DNA from 3 places in the Kitasatospora sp. NPDC058170 genome. Region 3 is predicted to be linked to each of the others. Evidence: predicted binding sites of a transcription regulator. Region 3 holds the regulator's gene; each other region holds the start of a gene.
What was found. The regulator HrcA, encoded in region 3, represses chaperone genes, less so after heat shock. The targets are predictions, from matches to a motif close to TTNGCACTCNGNNNNNCNGAGTGCNAA.
Positions count from the first base shown of each region.

Region 1: the regulator HrcA is predicted to act here: its motif matches at 3,294-3,320, upstream of groL (chaperonin GroEL).
Region 2: the regulator HrcA is predicted to act here: its motif matches at 1,980-2,006, upstream of groES (co-chaperone GroES).

Region 1 covers NZ_JBHVUV010000004.1:251,975-257,773, reverse strand. Annotated here, with positions in the region: gene ACFVVX_RS07310 (glucosyl-3-phosphoglycerate synthase) at 1-452, opposite strand, end outside; SAM riboswitch class I at 627-760, shown strand; gene thrC (threonine synthase) at 778-2,064, shown strand; gene ACFVVX_RS07300 (MoaD/ThiS family protein) at 2,091-2,369, shown strand; gene ACFVVX_RS07295 (cold-shock protein) at 2,940-3,143, shown strand; gene groL (chaperonin GroEL) at 3,477-5,099, shown strand; gene ACFVVX_RS07285 (hypothetical protein) at 5,251-5,613, shown strand; gene ACFVVX_RS07280 (hypothetical protein) at 5,667-5,799, opposite strand, start outside.
Region 2 covers NZ_JBHVUV010000020.1:31,749-37,547, forward strand. Annotated here, with positions in the region: gene ACFVVX_RS22695 (polysaccharide deacetylase family protein) at 1-370, shown strand, start outside; gene ACFVVX_RS22700 (methyltransferase domain-containing protein) at 377-1,552, opposite strand; gene ACFVVX_RS22705 (hypothetical protein) at 1,570-1,887, opposite strand; gene groES (co-chaperone GroES) at 2,149-2,454, shown strand; gene groL (chaperonin GroEL) at 2,589-4,217, shown strand; gene ACFVVX_RS22720 (LysR family transcriptional regulator) at 4,363-5,391, shown strand; gene ACFVVX_RS22725 (WhiB family transcriptional regulator) at 5,469-5,795, opposite strand.
Region 3 covers NZ_JBHVUV010000001.1:131,959-137,757, forward strand. Annotated here, with positions in the region: gene ACFVVX_RS00570 (DUF2785 domain-containing protein) at 1-623, opposite strand, end outside; gene ACFVVX_RS00575 (hypothetical protein) at 725-1,309, opposite strand; gene htpX (zinc metalloprotease HtpX) at 1,423-2,343, opposite strand; gene hrcA (heat-inducible transcriptional repressor HrcA) at 2,605-3,639, shown strand; gene dnaJ (molecular chaperone DnaJ) at 3,715-4,854, shown strand; gene ACFVVX_RS00595 (16S rRNA (uracil(1498)-N(3))-methyltransferase) at 4,936-5,685, shown strand; gene ACFVVX_RS00600 (PDZ domain-containing protein) at 5,782-5,799, shown strand, end outside.

The sequences.
Region 1 (5,799 bases), on a different contig from region 3:
GGTTCGGTGAGCAGCGGGCCGACGATGCCGGAGACGAAGGCGGGGTCGAACTCGCGCAGGTCGGCGTCCACGAAGCAGACGATCTCGCCGCTGGTGGCCAGCAGCGAGCGCCAGAGCACCTCGCCCTTGCCGGGGGCGGCGGGCAGCCTCGGCAGGATGTCGTCGCGGTGGACCACCCGGGCCCCGGCCGCGGCGGCCGCGGCGGCGGTGTCGTCCGCGGAGCCGGAGTCGACGACCACGAGCTCGTCGACCAGGGGCAGGCGCTCCATCAGCTCGCGGCGGATGGTCCGGACGATGTCGCCGACGGTGGCCTCCTCGTCCAGGGCCGGCAGCACCACGCTGACGGTGCCGGCCCGGCCCGCCGCCCGCTTGGCGTCCAGCAGGGTGCGCACCGGGCGGTCGGCCGCGCTCCACGAACGGCGGCGCAGCCAGGACGCGGCCTCCGGTAGCAGCGCGGGGATCGGTTCGGCGGGCACGGGCGCACTCCTCGGCTGAGCGGGTGGGACGGGTCATCTCGCGTGGCGGACGGTCCCGTTCAGGCTTGACGCCTTCGGATACAGTCTTCGTACAGCGGTCGGACCTTCGCACGCCGGGGTCACCGCTGAGCAAGACCAACAACTTCACAGAGCTCATCCAGAGGGACTGAGGGAACGGCCCGTTGACGTCCCGGCAACCTTCTCGCGCGGCTGTTCGACAGGCCCCGGCGGGACAGGTGCCAATTCCGGCCTGTGGCGCGCCCGCGTCACGGGGAAGATGAGGAGAGAGGCCTCCGCCATCATGGCTATCGACACCGTTGCACCCGCTCCCGCGTCCGTTGACCTCGGCCCCGCCGCCGCCCTGTCCTGTCGGGAGTGTGGCACCCGGTTCCCGCTCGGTCCGAGCTTCGCCTGTGTGGAGTGTTTCGGGCCGCTGGAGATCGCCTACGACTTCGGCAGCGAGGGCGCCGAGGAGCTGCGCAAGCGGATCGAGGCCGGACCGGCGTCGATCTGGCGCTACGCCCCGCTGCTGCCGGTGCCGGCCGACGTGGCCGGGAAGCCGAACCTCAACCCGGGGTGGACCCCGCTGGTGAAGGCGGACAACCTGGGCCGCGAGCTCGGTTTCACCGCCCAGCTGCACATCAAGGACGACTCGGGCAACCCGACGCACTCGTTCAAGGACCGCGTGGTGGCCTGTGCCATCGAGGCCGCGCGGGCGTTCGGCTTCACCACCCTGTCCTGCTCGTCGACCGGCAACCTGGCCGGTGCGGTGGGCGCGGCGGCGGCCCGGGCCGGGTTCAAGTCCTGCGTGTTCATCCCGCACGACCTGGAGCAGGGCAAGGTCGTGATGGCCGGTGTCTACGGCGGCGAGCTGGTCGGCATCGAGGGCAACTACGACGACGTGAACCGCTTCTGCTCGGAGCTGATCGGGGACCCGGCCGGCGAGGGCTGGGGCTTCGTCAACGTCAACCTGCGCCCGTACTACGGCGAGGGCTCCAAGACGCTGGCGTACGAGATCTGCGAGCAGCTCGGCTGGCGGCTGCCGGAGCAGATCGTCATCCCGATCGCCTCGGGGTCGCAGCTGACGAAGATCGACAAGGGCCTGCAGGAGCTGATCAGGCTCGGCCTGGTCGAGGACCGGCCGTACCGGATCTTCGGCGCCCAGGCGGCGGGCTGCTCCCCGGTGTCGGCGGCCTTCAAGGCCGGCCACGACGTGATCCGCCCGGTCAAGCCGGACACCATCGCCAAGTCGCTGGCGATCGGCAACCCGGCCGACGGCCCCTACGTGCTGGACATCGCCCGCCGCACCGGCGGCGCCGTCGAGGACGTCACCGACGCCGAGGTGGTGGCCGCGATCAAGCTGCTGGCCCGCACCGAGGGCGTCTTCGCCGAGACCGCGGGCGGGGTGACCGTCGGCGTGCTGAAGAAGCTGGTCGAGACCGGACAGCTGGACCCGGCCAAGGAGACCGTCGCGATCAACACCGGCGACGGCCTGAAGACCCTGGACGCCGTCTCCGACGCCGGCATGACCGCCGTGATCCGCCCGACGCTGGCGTCGTTCCGCGACGCCGGCCTCGCGTCCGCCTGACCCACCCGCAGCAAGGAGAAGCCCCCATGAGCGCCACCGTCCGCATCCCGACCATCCTGCGCACCTACACCGGCGGCGTCGCCGAGGTGACCGCCGAGGGCGCCACCCTGGGTGAGGTCATCGCCGACCTGGAGAAGAACCACGCGGGCATCGCCGCCCGCATCCTGGACGACGCCGGCAAGCTGCGCCGTTTCGTCAACGTCTACGTCAACGACGACGACGTGCGCTTCGCGGAGGGCCTGGCCACCGAGATCAAGGACGGCGCCGGCATCTCGATCATCCCCGCGGTGGCCGGCGGCTGCTGAGCCGCTCCTTCTTCGACCAGCCGTTCGCGCGTACGGAATTCCGCTTCCCGTACGCGCGGGCGGCTGGTCGCATTCCGGCCGGAATATTTCCCGGTCAAGTCGGAGTAGAGTGTGGCTCAGCCGGGAACAGGGCTCCCCCTCCCCCTTTCACCGGCAGTCGAATCCGTCCGCGCCCGTACCGCCGGTGTCTGTCCGGCCGCTGAGACCGGCGCCGGGGCCGCGACGTCGAAACATGTCAGGCAGATGTCAGAATTCTTCAGGGGATTTGGGCAATTCGTCCGCTATGTCCGGCGTGGAATGCGGAATTTCTCCCGCTTTCGCCCGTCCTGTCCCCTGACACCCCTAGGGAATTCCCAGCGGTGGGCTCTGTTGCAGAGGGCTTCGGTCCGGATACATTCAGCCGCGGTCGACGCAATCGCCCGTTCATCGGATGCCTCCGATGGGCTCGGCGGGGGATTGCGGCGTGCACGGCTGTGCCCAGGGGGGGTTCCCCGGGCCGGCCTCAACCAGACCCGGGCCCGCAGACCTGCGGGCGCGTGAAGGGCCAGCACAGCACTAGGGGAGTTCGGAATGGCTCAGGGCACCGTCAAGTGGTTCAACGCGGAGAAGGGCTACGGCTTCATCGCGGTCGACGGTGGTGCGGACGTCTTCGTCCACTACAGCGCGATCCAGATGGACGGCTACCGCACCCTTGAGGAGGGCCAGCGGGTCGAGTTCGAGATCTCTCAGGGGCAGAAGGGCCCGCAGGCGGACATGGTCCGCGCGGCGGTCTGACCTTTCCGGTCCCAGGAGTTCGGCTCGGCCCATCGGCTGGTGCACCTCTTGCTTCGCTGCGGGCCCGTACGACACGTCGTACGGGCCCGCAGTCATGTCCGGATCCGGTGGCCCGGGGTGGCCGGTGCGGCTCGCGGGTTGGCGATTGGGCTTGCACTCGCCTACCCGGAGTGCTAATCATTGGCGTTAGCACTCACAGCGTGAGAGTGACAGCGGACCGGGTCGGTGAGGCCCCCGGGAGCGGTAGGGGAAAGGACCCCCGCACACCAGGGCCGTCCGTCGCGGGCACCCCTTGGTCCGAGCAGTCGACCGTGTCCCGGAGGACCACTTCTGATGGCCAAGATCATCGCCTTTGATGAGGAAGCTCGCCGCGGCCTTGAGCGTGGCATGAACCAGCTCGCCGACGCAGTGAAGGTCACGCTCGGCCCCAAGGGTCGCAACGTCGTGCTGGAGAAGAAGTGGGGCGCTCCCACGATCACCAACGACGGTGTCTCCATCGCCAAGGAGATCGAGCTCGAGGACCCGTACGAGAAGATCGGTGCCGAGCTCGTCAAGGAGGTCGCCAAGAAGACCGACGACGTCGCGGGTGACGGCACCACCACCGCCACCGTGCTGGCCCAGGCGCTCGTTCGCGAGGGTCTGCGCAACGTCGCGGCCGGCGCCAACCCGATGGCCCTGAAGCGCGGTATCGAGAAGGCCGTCGCGGCCGTCTCGGACCAGCTGCTCGCGCAGGCCCAGGAGGTGACGACGAAGGAGCAGATCGCCTCCACCGCGTCCATCTCCGCCGCCGACACCCAGATCGGCGAGCTCATCGCCGAGGCGATGGACAAGGTCGGCAAGGAAGGCGTCATCACCGTCGAGGAGAGCAACACCTTCGGTCTGGAGCTTGAGCTCACCGAGGGCATGCGCTTCGACAAGGGCTACATCTCGGCCTACTTCGCCACCGACCTGGAGCGGATGGAGGCGTCCTTCGAGGACCCGTACATCCTGATCGCCAACTCCAAGATCGGCTCGGTCAAGGACCTGCTCCCGCTGCTGGAGAAGGTCATGCAGAGCGGCAAGCCGCTCGTCATCATCGCCGAGGACGTCGAGGGCGAGGCCCTGTCGACCCTGGTCGTGAACAAGATCCGCGGCACCTTCAAGTCCGTCGCCGTCAAGGCCCCGGGCTTCGGTGACCGCCGCAAGGCCATGCTCGGCGACATCGCCATCCTCACCGGTGGCACCGTGATCTCCGAGGAGGTCGGCCTCAAGCTGGAGAACGCCGGCGTCGACCTGCTGGGCACCGCCCGCAAGGTGGTCATCACCAAGGACGAGACCACCATCGTCGACGGTGGCGGCGACAGCGACCAGGTCGCCGGCCGCGTGAACCAGATCCGTGCCGAGATCGAGAACAGCGACTCGGACTACGACCGCGAGAAGCTCCAGGAGCGCCTCGCCAAGCTGGCCGGCGGCGTGGCCGTCATCAAGGCCGGCGCGGCCACCGAGGTGGAGCTCAAGGAGCGCAAGCACCGCATCGAGGACGCCGTCCGCAACGCGAAGGCCGCCGTCGAGGAGGGCATCGTCGCCGGTGGTGGCGTCGCGCTGCTGCAGGCCGGTGTCGCGTTCGACAAGCTGGAGCTGGAGGGCGACGAGGCCACCGGTGCCAACATCGTCAAGGTCGCGCTGGAGGCCCCGATCAAGCAGATCGCGACCAACGCCGGCCTCGAGGGTGGCGTCGTGGTGGAGAAGGTGCGCAACCTCCCCGCCGGTCACGGCCTGAACGCCGCCACCAACGAGTACGTCGACCTGGTCGCCGCGGGCATCATCGACCCGGCCAAGGTCACGCGCTCCGCGCTGCAGAACGCCGCCTCCATCGCGGCGCTCTTCCTCACCACCGAGGCCGTCATCGCCGACAAGCCGGAGAAGGCCTCCGCGGCCGCCGGCGGCGGCATGCCGGGCGGTGACATGGACTTCTGATCCCCTCGCGGATCGGACGGTCTTCGTTCGCACGGGCGGTTCCCTTCGGGGGGCCGCCCGTGCGGCGTTTCCCGGGGGCCGCCGGGTGGGCGCCCGGGTGGGCCTTCGGGCTCCGGGCGGTGTCCGGGCCGGGCTTTGGGACAATGGGCGGATGGCTGCTACCGCTGACGACATCGAGACCGCCCTGCACAGCGCGCGGGCGCTGATCCTCGCCGACCTGACCGCCCGGGACGTGGCGGACGCCGCCGTGGTGTCGCTGGTGGAACAGGCCGTGACGCACCGGCGCTGGTGGCTGGAGCAGTGGCCGGACGGCACCGAGTACGTCCTCGGGCTGGTCGCCCAGGACGTCCAGGACGCGCTGCTGGAGGCGTACGGCCGCTGGCCGCTGTGCACCGGGTGCGCCTCCGACGGGGACCCGCACGCACTGAGCGTCGAGCCCGAGCTGGGGCCGGAGCCGCACTGGGTCTGCGGCAAGGAGGGCGCGGTGGTGGCGCCCGTCGGAGGGCTGTCCTGATCCGGTGACCCCGCCGCCCGGCCCGCGGCGGCGGGCGGACGGCGGGCGGACGGCTACGGTTCGAGCCGGCCGAGCTCGGCCGCCAGGTTGGCGCGGGCGGGGGCGTCGAAGCGCTCGCGGGCGACGGGGGTGCGGTACAGCGCGGGGAGCGCGAGCAGCCGGCGCAGGATCTCGGCGCGCCCGGCG
Region 2 (5,799 bases), on a different contig from region 3:
GCCGGAGAAGCAGAAGTCCGAGATCTGTGACGCCCAGTCCGCGCTCACCCAGCAGTACGGCACCGCGCCGCTGCTGTTCCGCCCGCCGTACGGGGACGGCGCCAACACCCCGGCGCTCAACACCTCGGTGCAGCAGTGCGGGCCGCGGGCGATCGTGCTGTGGCGCGAGTCGATGCAGATCCACGACATGCAGTACCAGGCGGCGGACAAGAAGCTGAAGCCCGGTGACATCGTCCTCGCGCACTTCCGTGGCCCGAAGGACCTCAAGGGCGAGAGCATGACGCAGATGTTCGGCGAGATGCTGGCCCGGATCCAGGAGCAGGGCTTCGCGGTGGGGCGGCTGGAGGACTACATCCAGCCGCCCGCGTGAGCGCCGCTACGGGGACGTGACGGGCTGCCCGAGCATCATCAGCGGTCCGTGGTCGGTGCGGCTGAGGATCACCGTGACGGAGTTCGGGCCGCTCGGCTTCAGCTGGCGGCGCAGGTCCTCCGGGGTGATCGCCATCCCGCGCTTCTTGATCACCACCGTGCCGACGGCCCGCTCGCGCAGCAGTGCCTTCAGCTTCTTGATGTGGAACGGCAGCACGTCGGTCAGCTCGTACGCGTGCGCGTACGGGGTGGCGACCAGCCGGTCCGAGGTGACGTAGGCGATCTTCGGGTCGATCAGCCGGCCGCCCACCTGCCCCGCCACCTCGGCGACCAGGTGGGCCCGGATCACCGCGCCGTCCGGCTCGTACAGGTAGCGCCCGACCGGCCCGGCGGGCGGGTCGGGCAGGTCGCCGCCGGTCAGCGAGTCGCCGTGCGGCAGCAGGGTGGCCCGGTGCGGGCGCCCGGCCCCGGTGCCGAACCAGAGCACCGCCTCCTTGACGTCGCCGTGGTCGGAGACCCACTCGGCCTCGGCGTCCGCCGGGACGGCCGTGTGCGGGATGCCCGGGGCCACCTTCAGCGCGCCGATCGGGGTGCGCCGGCCGGCCTCGACCGCCCAGGACAGCGGCGGGGTGTACGCCTCCGGGTCGAACACCCGGCCCCGCGCGGTCCGGCGGGCCGGGTCGGTGAAGACCGCGTCGAAGCCGGTGACGTCGACGTCGGCGACGTCCGCGCAGCGCACCTCGACCAGGTCGGACAGGCCCAGCGCGGCCGCGTTGGCGGCGGTGGCGGCGCAGGCGGCCGGATCCCGGTCGACGGCGAGCACCTCGATCCCGGCCCGGGCCAGCGCCAGCACGTCCCCGCCGATCCCGCAGCAGAGGTCGGCCAGCCGCCGGACCCCGAGCTCGGCGAACCGCCGCGCCCGCCACTCGGCGACGCTGCGCCGGGTGGACTGCTCGACCCCGTTGGGCGTGAAGTACATCAGGTCGGCGTCCGCGCCGAACTTCGCCCGCGCCCGCTGCCGCAGCCGGGCCTGCCCGAACGCGGCGGACACCAGCTCCGCCGGGTGCTCCCGCCGCAGCCGGGTGGCCAGCGCCAGTTCCTCCTCGGGCGCGAACTCGCGCAGCTCGGCGAGCAGGGCTCGGCCCTCGGGCGTCAGCAGGGGCTGCAGGTTCTCGGTCTCCACCCGGCCATTCTCGCCGGTCACACGCCGGGAAAGCCCGCGAAGGCCCAGAGCAGCGGCAGGAAGGGCGCCACCCCGGCGGCGATCGGCAGGATCCGGTAGCCGGACCGCCAGCTGCGCCGGACGACCAGGCCGGCCGCTCCCAGGCACAGCGGCGGACCGATCGCCAGGCCGATGCCGACGACCGTTCCCTGGGCCTGCCCGGAGGTGTTCCAGGCGATGCTCGCGACGAGCGCGAGGAGGCCGACCGGCAGGGCCGCCAGCAGGGGCAGGAGCAGTGCGGTGAGCACCACGTCCTCCGACAGGGGCGGCCCGGGGCGCGCCGGTTGGGCGGTCATGGGACGAGTCTGCGCCCGGGGCGTCCGGCCGCACATGAGTACGGCTACTCATCCCGCGGGCGCCCCGCGAATCGAATCCGGAGGGCGCGCCGTTGGCACTCTGGTTGACTGAGTGCTAACACCGGCCTATGGTCGTCCTTGGCACTCCCCCCATGGGGAGTGCTAACGCGGACAACGTGTGTCTGACCCCCGCGACGGCAGACTCGCAGGTTCGCCCCTACCCGTTAGAAAACCCCGTAATCTCCGAAGGGGAGCTCGGACGTGACCACCAGCAGCAAGGTTGCCATCAAGCCGCTCGAGGACCGCATCGTGGTCCAGCCGCTCGACGCCGAGACCACCACGGCCTCCGGCCTGGTTATCCCGGACACCGCCAAGGAGAAGCCCCAGGAGGGCGTCGTCCTGGCCGTCGGCCCGGGCCGCTTCGAGGACGGCCAGCGTCTGCCGCTCGATGTCGCCGTCGGCGACATCGTCCTGTACTCGAAGTACGGCGGCACCGAGGTGAAGTACCAGGGCGAGGAGTACCTCGTTCTCTCGGCGCGTGACGTTCTCGCCATCATCGAGAAGTAAACGCACCACCGAGAAGTAAGACGTTCCAGCCCGCCCCGGATCCGTGTCCCTAGTGACAGGGGCCCGGGGCGTGGTTGTTGGCTCACGTAGTTCGCGGCCGCCGCGATGGCCGCACCCCCGAGGGAATAGGGAACATGGCGAAGATCCTGCAGTTCGACGAGGACGCCCGCCGCTCGCTGGAGCGCGGCGTGAACAAGCTGGCCGACACCGTCAAGGTGACGATCGGTCCCAAGGGCCGCAACGTCGTCATCGACAAGAAGTTCGGCGCGCCGACCATCACCAACGACGGTGTCACCATCGCGCGTGAGGTCGAGCTCGACGACCCGTACGAGAACCTTGGCGCGCAGCTCGTCAAGGAGGTCGCCACCAAGACCAACGACGTCGCGGGCGACGGCACCACCACCGCCACCGTGCTGGCCCAGGCCCTGGTCAACGAGGGTCTGCGCAACGTCGCCGCCGGTGCCGGCCCGGCCGCCCTGAAGAAGGGCATCGACAAGGCCGTCGCCGCCGTCTCCGAGCACCTGCTGTCCATCGCCCGCGAGATCGAGGGCAAGGACGACGTCGCCGCCGTCGCGTCCCTCTCCGCGCAGGACACCCAGGTCGGCGAGCTCATCGCCGAGGCGATCGACAAGGTCGGCAAGGACGGTGTCATCACCGTCGAGGAGTCCAACACCTTCGGCGTGGAGCTGGACTTCACCGAGGGCATGCAGTTCGACAAGGGCTACCTCTCGCCGTACTTCGTCACCGACGCGGAGCGTCAGGAGGCGGTTCTCGAGGACCCGTACATCCTGATCAACCAGGGCAAGATCTCCTCCATCCAGGAGCTCCTGCCGCTGCTGGAGAAGATCCTGCAGGGCGGTGCCTCCAAGCCGCTGCTGATCATCGCCGAGGACGTCGACGGCGAGGCGCTGTCCACCCTCGTGGTGAACAAGATCCGTGGCACCTTCAACGCCGTGGCCGTCAAGGCCCCGGGCTTCGGTGACCGCCGCAAGGCGATCCTGGGCGACCTGGCCACCCTGACCGGTGCCACCGTCATCTCCGAGGAGGTCGGCCTCAAGCTCGACCAGGCCGGTCTGGACGTGCTGGGCACCGCCCGCCGCGTGACCATCACCAAGGACGAGACCACGGTCGTCGACGGTGCCGGTGACACCGAGGCCGTCGCCGGCCGCGTCGCCCAGATCAAGGGCGAGATCGCCAACACGGACTCCGACTGGGACCGCGAGAAGCTGCAGGAGCGCCTGGCCAAGCTGGCCGGCGGCGTCTGCGTCATCAAGGTCGGCGCCGCCACCGAGGTGGAGCTGAAGGAGCGCAAGCACCGCCTGGAGGACGCCATCTCGGCGACCCGTGCCGCGGTCGAGGAGGGCATCGTCGCCGGCGGTGGCGCCTCCCTCGTCCACGCCGCCAAGGTGCTGGAGGGCGGCCTGGGCCTCTCGGGCGACGAGGCGACCGGTGTCGCGGTCGTCCGCAAGGCGCTCGCCGAGCCGCTGCGCTGGATCGCCCAGAACGCGGGCCTCGAGGGCTACGTCATCACCCACAAGGTCGCCGAGCTGGAGGCCGGTCACGGCTTCAACGCGGCCACCGGTGAGTACGGCGACCTGCTGAAGGCCGGCGTCATCGACCCGGTCAAGGTCACCCGCTCCGCGCTGGAGAACGCCGCGTCGATCGCCTCCCTGCTGCTCACCACCGAGACCCTCGTGGTGGAGAAGAAGGAAGAGGAGGCCGACAACGGCCACGCGCACGGCGGCCACGGCCACTCCCACTGACGCCTGATCAGTGACCGGCGGCCCGGTCCGCCCCCCTCGGGGGTGCGGCCGGGCCGCCGGCGTTTTGCAACGCGCCGGCGCGTTGTCCCGCATTCAACCATCAGTATAATTTTGCTTACGGCAAAGATTGCCTTATAACTGAGGCATGATCGAGGCCCGCCACCTGCGCGTCCTGCGTGCTGTCGCCCGCACCGGCTCCTTCTCCGCCGCCGCGCGTGAGCTGGGCTGTACCCAGCCTGCCATCAGCCAGCAGATGAAGGCCCTGGAGAAGTCCGTGGACACCCCGCTGGTGGTCCGCTCCGGCCGCGGCATGCAGCTGAGCGAGGCCGGGCGGGTGCTGCTCAAGCATGCCACCGGGATCCTGGCCGGGCTCTCCGCGGCCGAGGAGGAGGTGGCGGCGATCGCCGGGCTGCGGGCCGGGCGGGTGCGGCTGGTCTCCTTCCCGACGGCGAGTTCCACTCTGGTGCCACCCGCCGTCGCCCGGCTGCGGGACAGCCATCCGGGGGTGCGCGTGTCGCTGGTCGAGGCGGAGCCGCCGGAGTCGCTGGCGATGCTGCGCGGCGGCGAGTGCGAGGTGGCGCTGGCGTTCCGCTACCCGCACACGCCCGGCGGCGCCCCGGCGCCGGCGCCCGCCCACGGCACCCCGCGCGAGGCGAGGGCCGAGGCGAACCTGGAGGCGCAGCAGCTCAGCGCCGTCACCGACTGGTCCGACCTGGTGGTCACCCCGCTGCTGGACGACCCGCTGATCGGGCTGCTGCCGGCCGCGCACCCGCTGGCGGGGCGCGGCGCGGCGGGCGGCGGGTCGGGCGCCGCGGCGGAGCCGGTGGAACTGGCCGAGCTGGCGGGGGAGCAGTGGATCGCCGGCTGCCCGCAGTGCCGGGGCCACCTGGTGGAGCTGTGTGCGGGAGCGGGCTTCGAGCCGCGGATCGACTTCGCGACGGACGACTACCCGGCGGTGGTCGGCCTGGTGGCGGCCGGGCTCGGAGTGGCGGTGCTGCCGGGTCTGGCGCTGGAGTCGGTACGCCCTGACGGCGTGTCGGCGGTGCCGGTGCGGACCGCCTCGGGGGCGCCCGCGGTGCGGCAGGTGGTCGCCCTGACCCTGCCGGACCTCGCCGAGGTGCCGGCCGTGGCCTTGATGCTGGAGCGGCTGGCGGGGGCGGCCGCCGGGCGCTGAGCCGCGATCACACTGGCTCGGAGGCGCCCTGAGGCGCCGCGAAGAAACGTTTCTTCACGACGCGGGACGGACCGCGTTCAGCGCGGAATGCCGGACGGCATGGCCAGCGGCACCTCGACCAGGCGGTTGCGCGAGCGTCCCATCATCTCCTCGCGCTCGTCCTCGGTGAGCCCTCCCCAGACGCCGTACGGCTCCCGGACCGCCAGCGCGTGCGCGGCGCACTCGGTGCGTACCGGGCAGCGCATGCAGACCTCCTTGGCGCTCGCCTCGCGCGAACTGCGTGCGGCCCCGCGCTCGCCCTCGGGGTGGAAGAAGAGCGAGCTGTCCACGCCGCGGCAGGCTGCGGACAGCTGCCAGTCCCAGAGATCCGCGTTGGGCCCGGGGAGGCGGGAGAAATCTGCCATGGCT
Region 3 (5,799 bases):
CGCAGGGTGTTGGAGACGGGCGCGGGGACGGTCCCCGGCCGGCGCGGCTCCCGGGCGGCGATCGGCTCCAGCCAGGCCACGGACTGCCGCTCCGTCAGCTCGGCCCGGGTCAGGACCAGCGCCAGGGCCTGGCCCAGCCGGTCGTCCTCCAGGGCGTCCCAGACGTGGTCGGTCGGCGCCGTCAGCCGGGCCGCGGCCACGTCCAGCAGCGGCGCCGGGTCCACCAGCGGGCTGCGGCCGAAGGCGGCCAGCAGGTCGGCGCCGTGCGCGACGGCGTGCAGCCAGCCGAGTGACCCGTCCCAGCCGCGCAGATCGGTCTCGGCGGGGTACCAGCGGGCGAAGGCCTCCAGCCAGGACGGCTGGTGGGCGCCGGCGTCGACGATCTCGGCGAGGACCAGCGCGGCGAAGGTCCGGGCCTGGATCTCCGGGTCGGCGAACCGCTCGGCCATCCGGTCGCCGAGCGAGCCCAGCTGGTCGGGCGCCAGCAGTGGAACCCACCGGCAGAACTGTTCGTAGGCCAGCCCGTCGCGTATCCCCGGGTCGGGGGAGCGCAGCTCGGCGCTCACGAGGGCCAGCAGGTCGGGGGTGGGCTGCGCGGATTCGATCTCATCCCAATGGATCACGTTCGGGCACGCTAGAGCGGGCCGCCGCCCGGGGCCACCCGTTTTCACCGCCCCGGTGCCCCCGCGGCCCCGGCGGGACCCCACGGCCCCGGCGGGAGGGCTCACAGCCCCGGCGCACCCCAGACCGGGAACCAGCGACCGAGGTCCTTCTCCAGCCGCAGGTCGTTCCCCAGCATGGCGTTGACCTGGAGCTCCAGCGGGCTGTTGCGCCGCTCCCCGCCGCCCGGCATCGGCGCGAACGGGTAGAAGGTGCCGCGCTTGAACAGGTAGACCAGTGCCAGCGGCTGCCCCTCGGCGTTGCGGAAGGCGACCAGCGAACAGAGCAGCTGCGGCCCGAAGCCGTTCGCCTCCAGCTCGCTGTTGACCGCGTGCAGGTCGTTGACCAGCTCCGGCAGCTCCTGCGGGGTGTGCCGGGCGAGCAGCCAGGAGTAGCCGTACGCGTCCTTGGAGGCCTCCACCGGGACGCCGCCGCGCTCGGTGTCGGCGTCCAGCAGCGCCCGCACCTGCCGCTCCACCTCGCCGAAGGCCCCGCCCTCGACGGCCGCGAAGCAGACCGACCCGAGGCCGGTCGGCAGGAAGCCGGCGGCCGCCTCCAGGGTCAGTGCGGCCGAGGGGACGCCGAACAGCTGGTCGAGATCGGGTTTGACGGGCTTGGTGCGGCCGAACAGGGTGTCCAGGAATCCCACGGTGGTCCTCTCCGGTCGGGACGGTCGGGAGCAGGTCGGTCGGGAACAGATCGGTCGGAGCAGGTCGGTCAGGAGCGGGTCGGTCGGGAACACGTCGGCCGGGGGCGGCGGCGTCAGCGGCCCAGCTGGGCCGAGATGCCCGCCAGCTGCTCCAGCCGCTTCTCCAGCGAGGGGTGGGTGGAGAACAGCTGCGAGGCGGCCTCCCGGGCGCTCAGCGCCGGGGCGAAGTAGAAGGCGTTGTACGGCTGCGCCTGGCGCAGGTCCTTGGTGGGGATCGCGGCGATCTGGCCGGTCACCTTGGTCAGCGCCGAGGCCAGCGCGCTCGGCCGGCCGGTGAGCTGGGCGGCGGCCCGGTCGGCGGCCAGCTCCCGGTAGCGGGAGAGCAGCCGGGTCAACAGGAAGCTGATCGCGTAGACCACCACCGAGACCAGCGGGATGACCAGGGCGGCGATGGCCGCGTTGGAGTCGTTGCTGTTCCGGCCGCCGCCCATGAACCCGCCGTACATCGCGATCCGGGTCATCGCGCCGGCCAGCACGCCGAGGAAGCCGGCGATGGTCATCACCGCGACGTCCCGGTGGGCGACGTGCGACAGCTCGTGCGCCAGCACGCCCTCCAGCTCCTCCGGCTCCAGCCGCCGCAGCAGCCCGGTGGTGACGCAGACCACCGCGTTCTGCGGGTTGCGGCCGGTCGCGAAGGCGTTCGGCATGTCGTTGTCGGCGACGGCCACCCGGGGCTTGGGCATGTCGGCGAGCGCGCAGAGCCGGTCGATGGTGCCGTGCAGCTGCGGGTACTGCTCCGGAGTCACCCGGTGGGCGCCCATCGCCCGTTCGGTGATCTTGTCGCTGAACCAGAACTGGGCCACGAACAGGCCGCCCGAGAGCAGCACGATCAGTGGCCAGGCCCCGCGCAGCAGCACGATCAGCAGGCCGGTGAAACCGACGTACAACAGCCCGATCACGAACATCGTCCCGACCATCCGGCCGGTCAGACCGCGGTCCGGGGCGAAGCGGGTGTGCTGGCCCGAGCTCGACATCGCTGCTCCTCCGTTCGCCGTTCGCTATCGATGCTGCCACCCGGTCGGGCCCACGGCATCACCCGCGCGCCGGACAGTGCGGGCAGGATCACCCCCGACGGGCCGTTCCTGCCGTCGGACCCGGGCCTTACACTGGCAGGTACGGTTCTGGCACTCGTGTGTTCAGAGTGCCAAGGCCGGGGCCTCCCAGAGCGGCTCGCAGCATGCCAAAGCGGACACATGTCACAACGGACAACGTGCGAAGACGGAGGTGGGTGCCCCATGGCCGGTGAGGTCCGACAGCTCGACGAACGCAAGCTCGCCGTGCTGCGCGCCATCGTCCAGGACTACGTGGGCACCGAGGAGCCGGTCGGCTCCAAGGCCCTGGTGGAGCGGCACAGCCTCGGGGTGTCCCCGGCCACCGTCCGCAACGACATGGCCGCGCTGGAGGAGGACGGCTACATCCACCAGCCGCACACCAGCGCCGGGCGGATCCCCACGGACAAGGGGTACCGCCTGTTCGTCGACCGGTTGGCCGAGGTCAAGCCGATGAGCGCGCCCGAGCGGCGGGCGATCCGGCACTTCCTGGACGGCGCGGTCGACCTGGACGACGTGGTGGCCCGGACGGTCCGGCTGCTCGCGCAGCTCACCAGACAGGTCGCGGTCGTCCAGTACCCCTCGCTCTCGCGGTCCACCGTGCGGCACATCGAGCTGGTCGCACTCGCCCCGGCCAAGGTGATGCTGGTCCTGATCACCAACACCGGCCGGGTCGAGCAGCGGATGGTCGACTGCCCGGGCGCGGTCGGCGAGGTGGTCCTCGCGGACCTCCGCGCCAAGATCAACACCCGGGCCGTCGGACAGCGCCTGCCCGACGTGCCGGGGCTGCTGGAGGAACTCCCGGCGGCCTTCGAGGCGGCCGACAGGCCGGCCGTCACGACCGTCCTGGCGACGCTCTTCGAGGCGCTCGCCGAGCAGAACGAGGAGCGGATCATGCTGGCCGGCACGGCCAACCTGACCCGCTTCGGCCACGACTTCCCGCTCACCATCCAGCCGGTGCTGGAGGCCCTGGAGGAGCAGGTCATCCTGCTCCGCCTCCTGGGTGAGACCGCGGACGCGGGGGTGACGGTCCGGATCGGGCGGGAGAACGCCTACGAGGGGCTCAATTCCACCTCGGTCGTCTCCGTCGGTTACGGTTCGGGCGACGAGAGCGTGGCCAAACTGGGTGTGATCGGTCCGACCCGGATGGACTATCCGGGCACAATGGGGGCGGTGCGAGCGGTGGCACGGTACGTGGGTCAGATCCTGGCCGAGTCGTAGGAACGGCCACCGTCGGAAATCCGGCGGTGGTACCAGTCGCAAGCACTTCTACAGGCGGAACAAGCGGAGCATTTGGTGGCCACGGACTACTACGCGGTACTCGGCGTCCGACGGGATGCGGGGCAGGACGAGATCAAGAAGGCGTTCCGACGCCTGGCACGCGAACTGCACCCGGACGTCAACCCGGACCCGAAGACGCAGGAGCGGTTCAAGGAGATCAACGCCGCTTACGAGGTGCTCTCGGACCCGCAGAAGCGCCAGGTCTACGACCTCGGCGGCGACCCCCTGTCGCCCAACGGCGGCGGCGCGGGCGGCTTCGGCGCGGGCGCGGCGGGCTTCGGCTTCTCCGACATCATGGACGCCTTCTTCGGCGCGGCCTCCGGCCAGCGCGGGCCGCGCTCGCGGACCCGGCGCGGCCAGGACGCCATGATCCGGCTGGAGATCACCCTGGAGGAGGCCGCCTTCGGCACCACCAAGGAACTCCAGGTCGACACCGCCGTCACCTGCACCACCTGCAGCGGCGAGGGCGCCGCTCCCGGCACCTCCGCGCAGACCTGCGACATGTGCCGCGGCAAGGGCGAGGTCTCCCAGGTCACCCGGTCCTTCCTGGGCCAGGTCATGACCTCCCGCCCCTGCCCGCAGTGCCAGGGCTTCGGCACCGTCGTGCCGACCCCGTGCCCGGAGTGCGCCGGCGACGGCCGGGTCCGGGCCCGCCGCACCCTGACCGTCAAGATCCCGGCCGGCGTCGACAACGGCACCCGGATCCAGTTGGCCGGCGAGGGCGAGGTCGGCCCCGGCGGCGGCCCGGCCGGCGACCTCTACGTCGAGATCGCCGAGAGCACCCACCCGACCTTCCAGCGGCGCGGGGACGACCTGCACTGCACCGTCACCATCCCGATGACGGCGGCCTCGCTCGGCACCCAGGTGCCGCTGCAGACCCTGGACGGCCTGGAGGAGGTCGACATCCGGCCCGGCACCCAGTCCGGCCAGTCGATCCCGCTGCACGGCCGCGGCATCACCCACCTGCGCGGGGGCGGCCGGGGCGACCTGATAGTGCATGTCGAGGTGCAGACGCCCACCAAGCTCGACCCCGAGCAGGAGGACCTGCTGCGCCGCCTCGCGGTGCTGCGCGGCGAGGAGCGGCCCTCCGGCCAGTTCGCGCCGGGCCAGCAGGGGCTGTTCTCCCGCCTGAAGGACGCCTTCAACGGCCGCTGACAGCACCGGCGCCCGGCGACCCGCACGGGTCGCCGGGCGCCGTCGTTCCACCGCACCGACCTCGCACCCCCAGGGGACCTCATGACCGCGCCCGTGTTCGTCGTCGAGACCGCGCAGCTCGCCTCCGCCGCCCCGGGCGCGGTGGTCCGGCTGGACGGGCCGGAGGGGCGGCACGCCGCCGCCGTGAAGCGGCTGGAGCCCGGCGAGGCGGTGACCCTCGCCGACGGCCTGGGCCTCGGCGTGGACGGCACGGTGACGGCCGTGCACGGCAAGGACGCGATCGAGGTGACCGTGGCGGCGGTGCGCCGCGAGCCCGAGCCGGGCCCGCGGATCGTGGTCGTCCAGGCGCTGCCCAAGGGCGACCGGGGCGAGCTGGCGGTCGAGACCATGACCGAGGTCGGCGTGGACGTGGTGATCCCCTGGGCGGCCTCGCGCTGCATCACCCAGTGGAAGGGCGATCGCGGCGCCAAGGCGCTCGCCAAGTGGCGGGCCACCGCCCGGGAGGCCGGCAAGCAGGCCCGCCGGCTGCGCTTCCCCGAGGTCCGCGAGCCGGTGACCACCCGGCAGCTGGCCCCGGTACTGGCCGGCGCCGCGTTCGCCGCCGTGCTGCACGAGGACGGCGCCGAACCGCTGGCCACCGCCGGGCTGCCCGCCGCCGGGGACATCGTGCTGGTGGTCGGACCGGAGGGCGGGGTCTCCCCGGAGGAGCTGGCCGCCTTCGCCGAGTCCGGTGCCGGGCCGTACCGGCTCGGCCCTTCGGTGCTGCGCACCTCCACCGCGGGCGTGGCCGCCGGCGCCCTGCTGCTCGGCCGCACCGGCCGCTGGAGCTGACCGCGGGGCGCGCCGCCCGCGACGGGTGTCCTCCGTAGGGTTCGCAGTGCACGAAAACCGGGGCGCGTCGTGTGCGCACGTGCCTAGGCTGACCGCGTGAGCGAACCTCGGAGC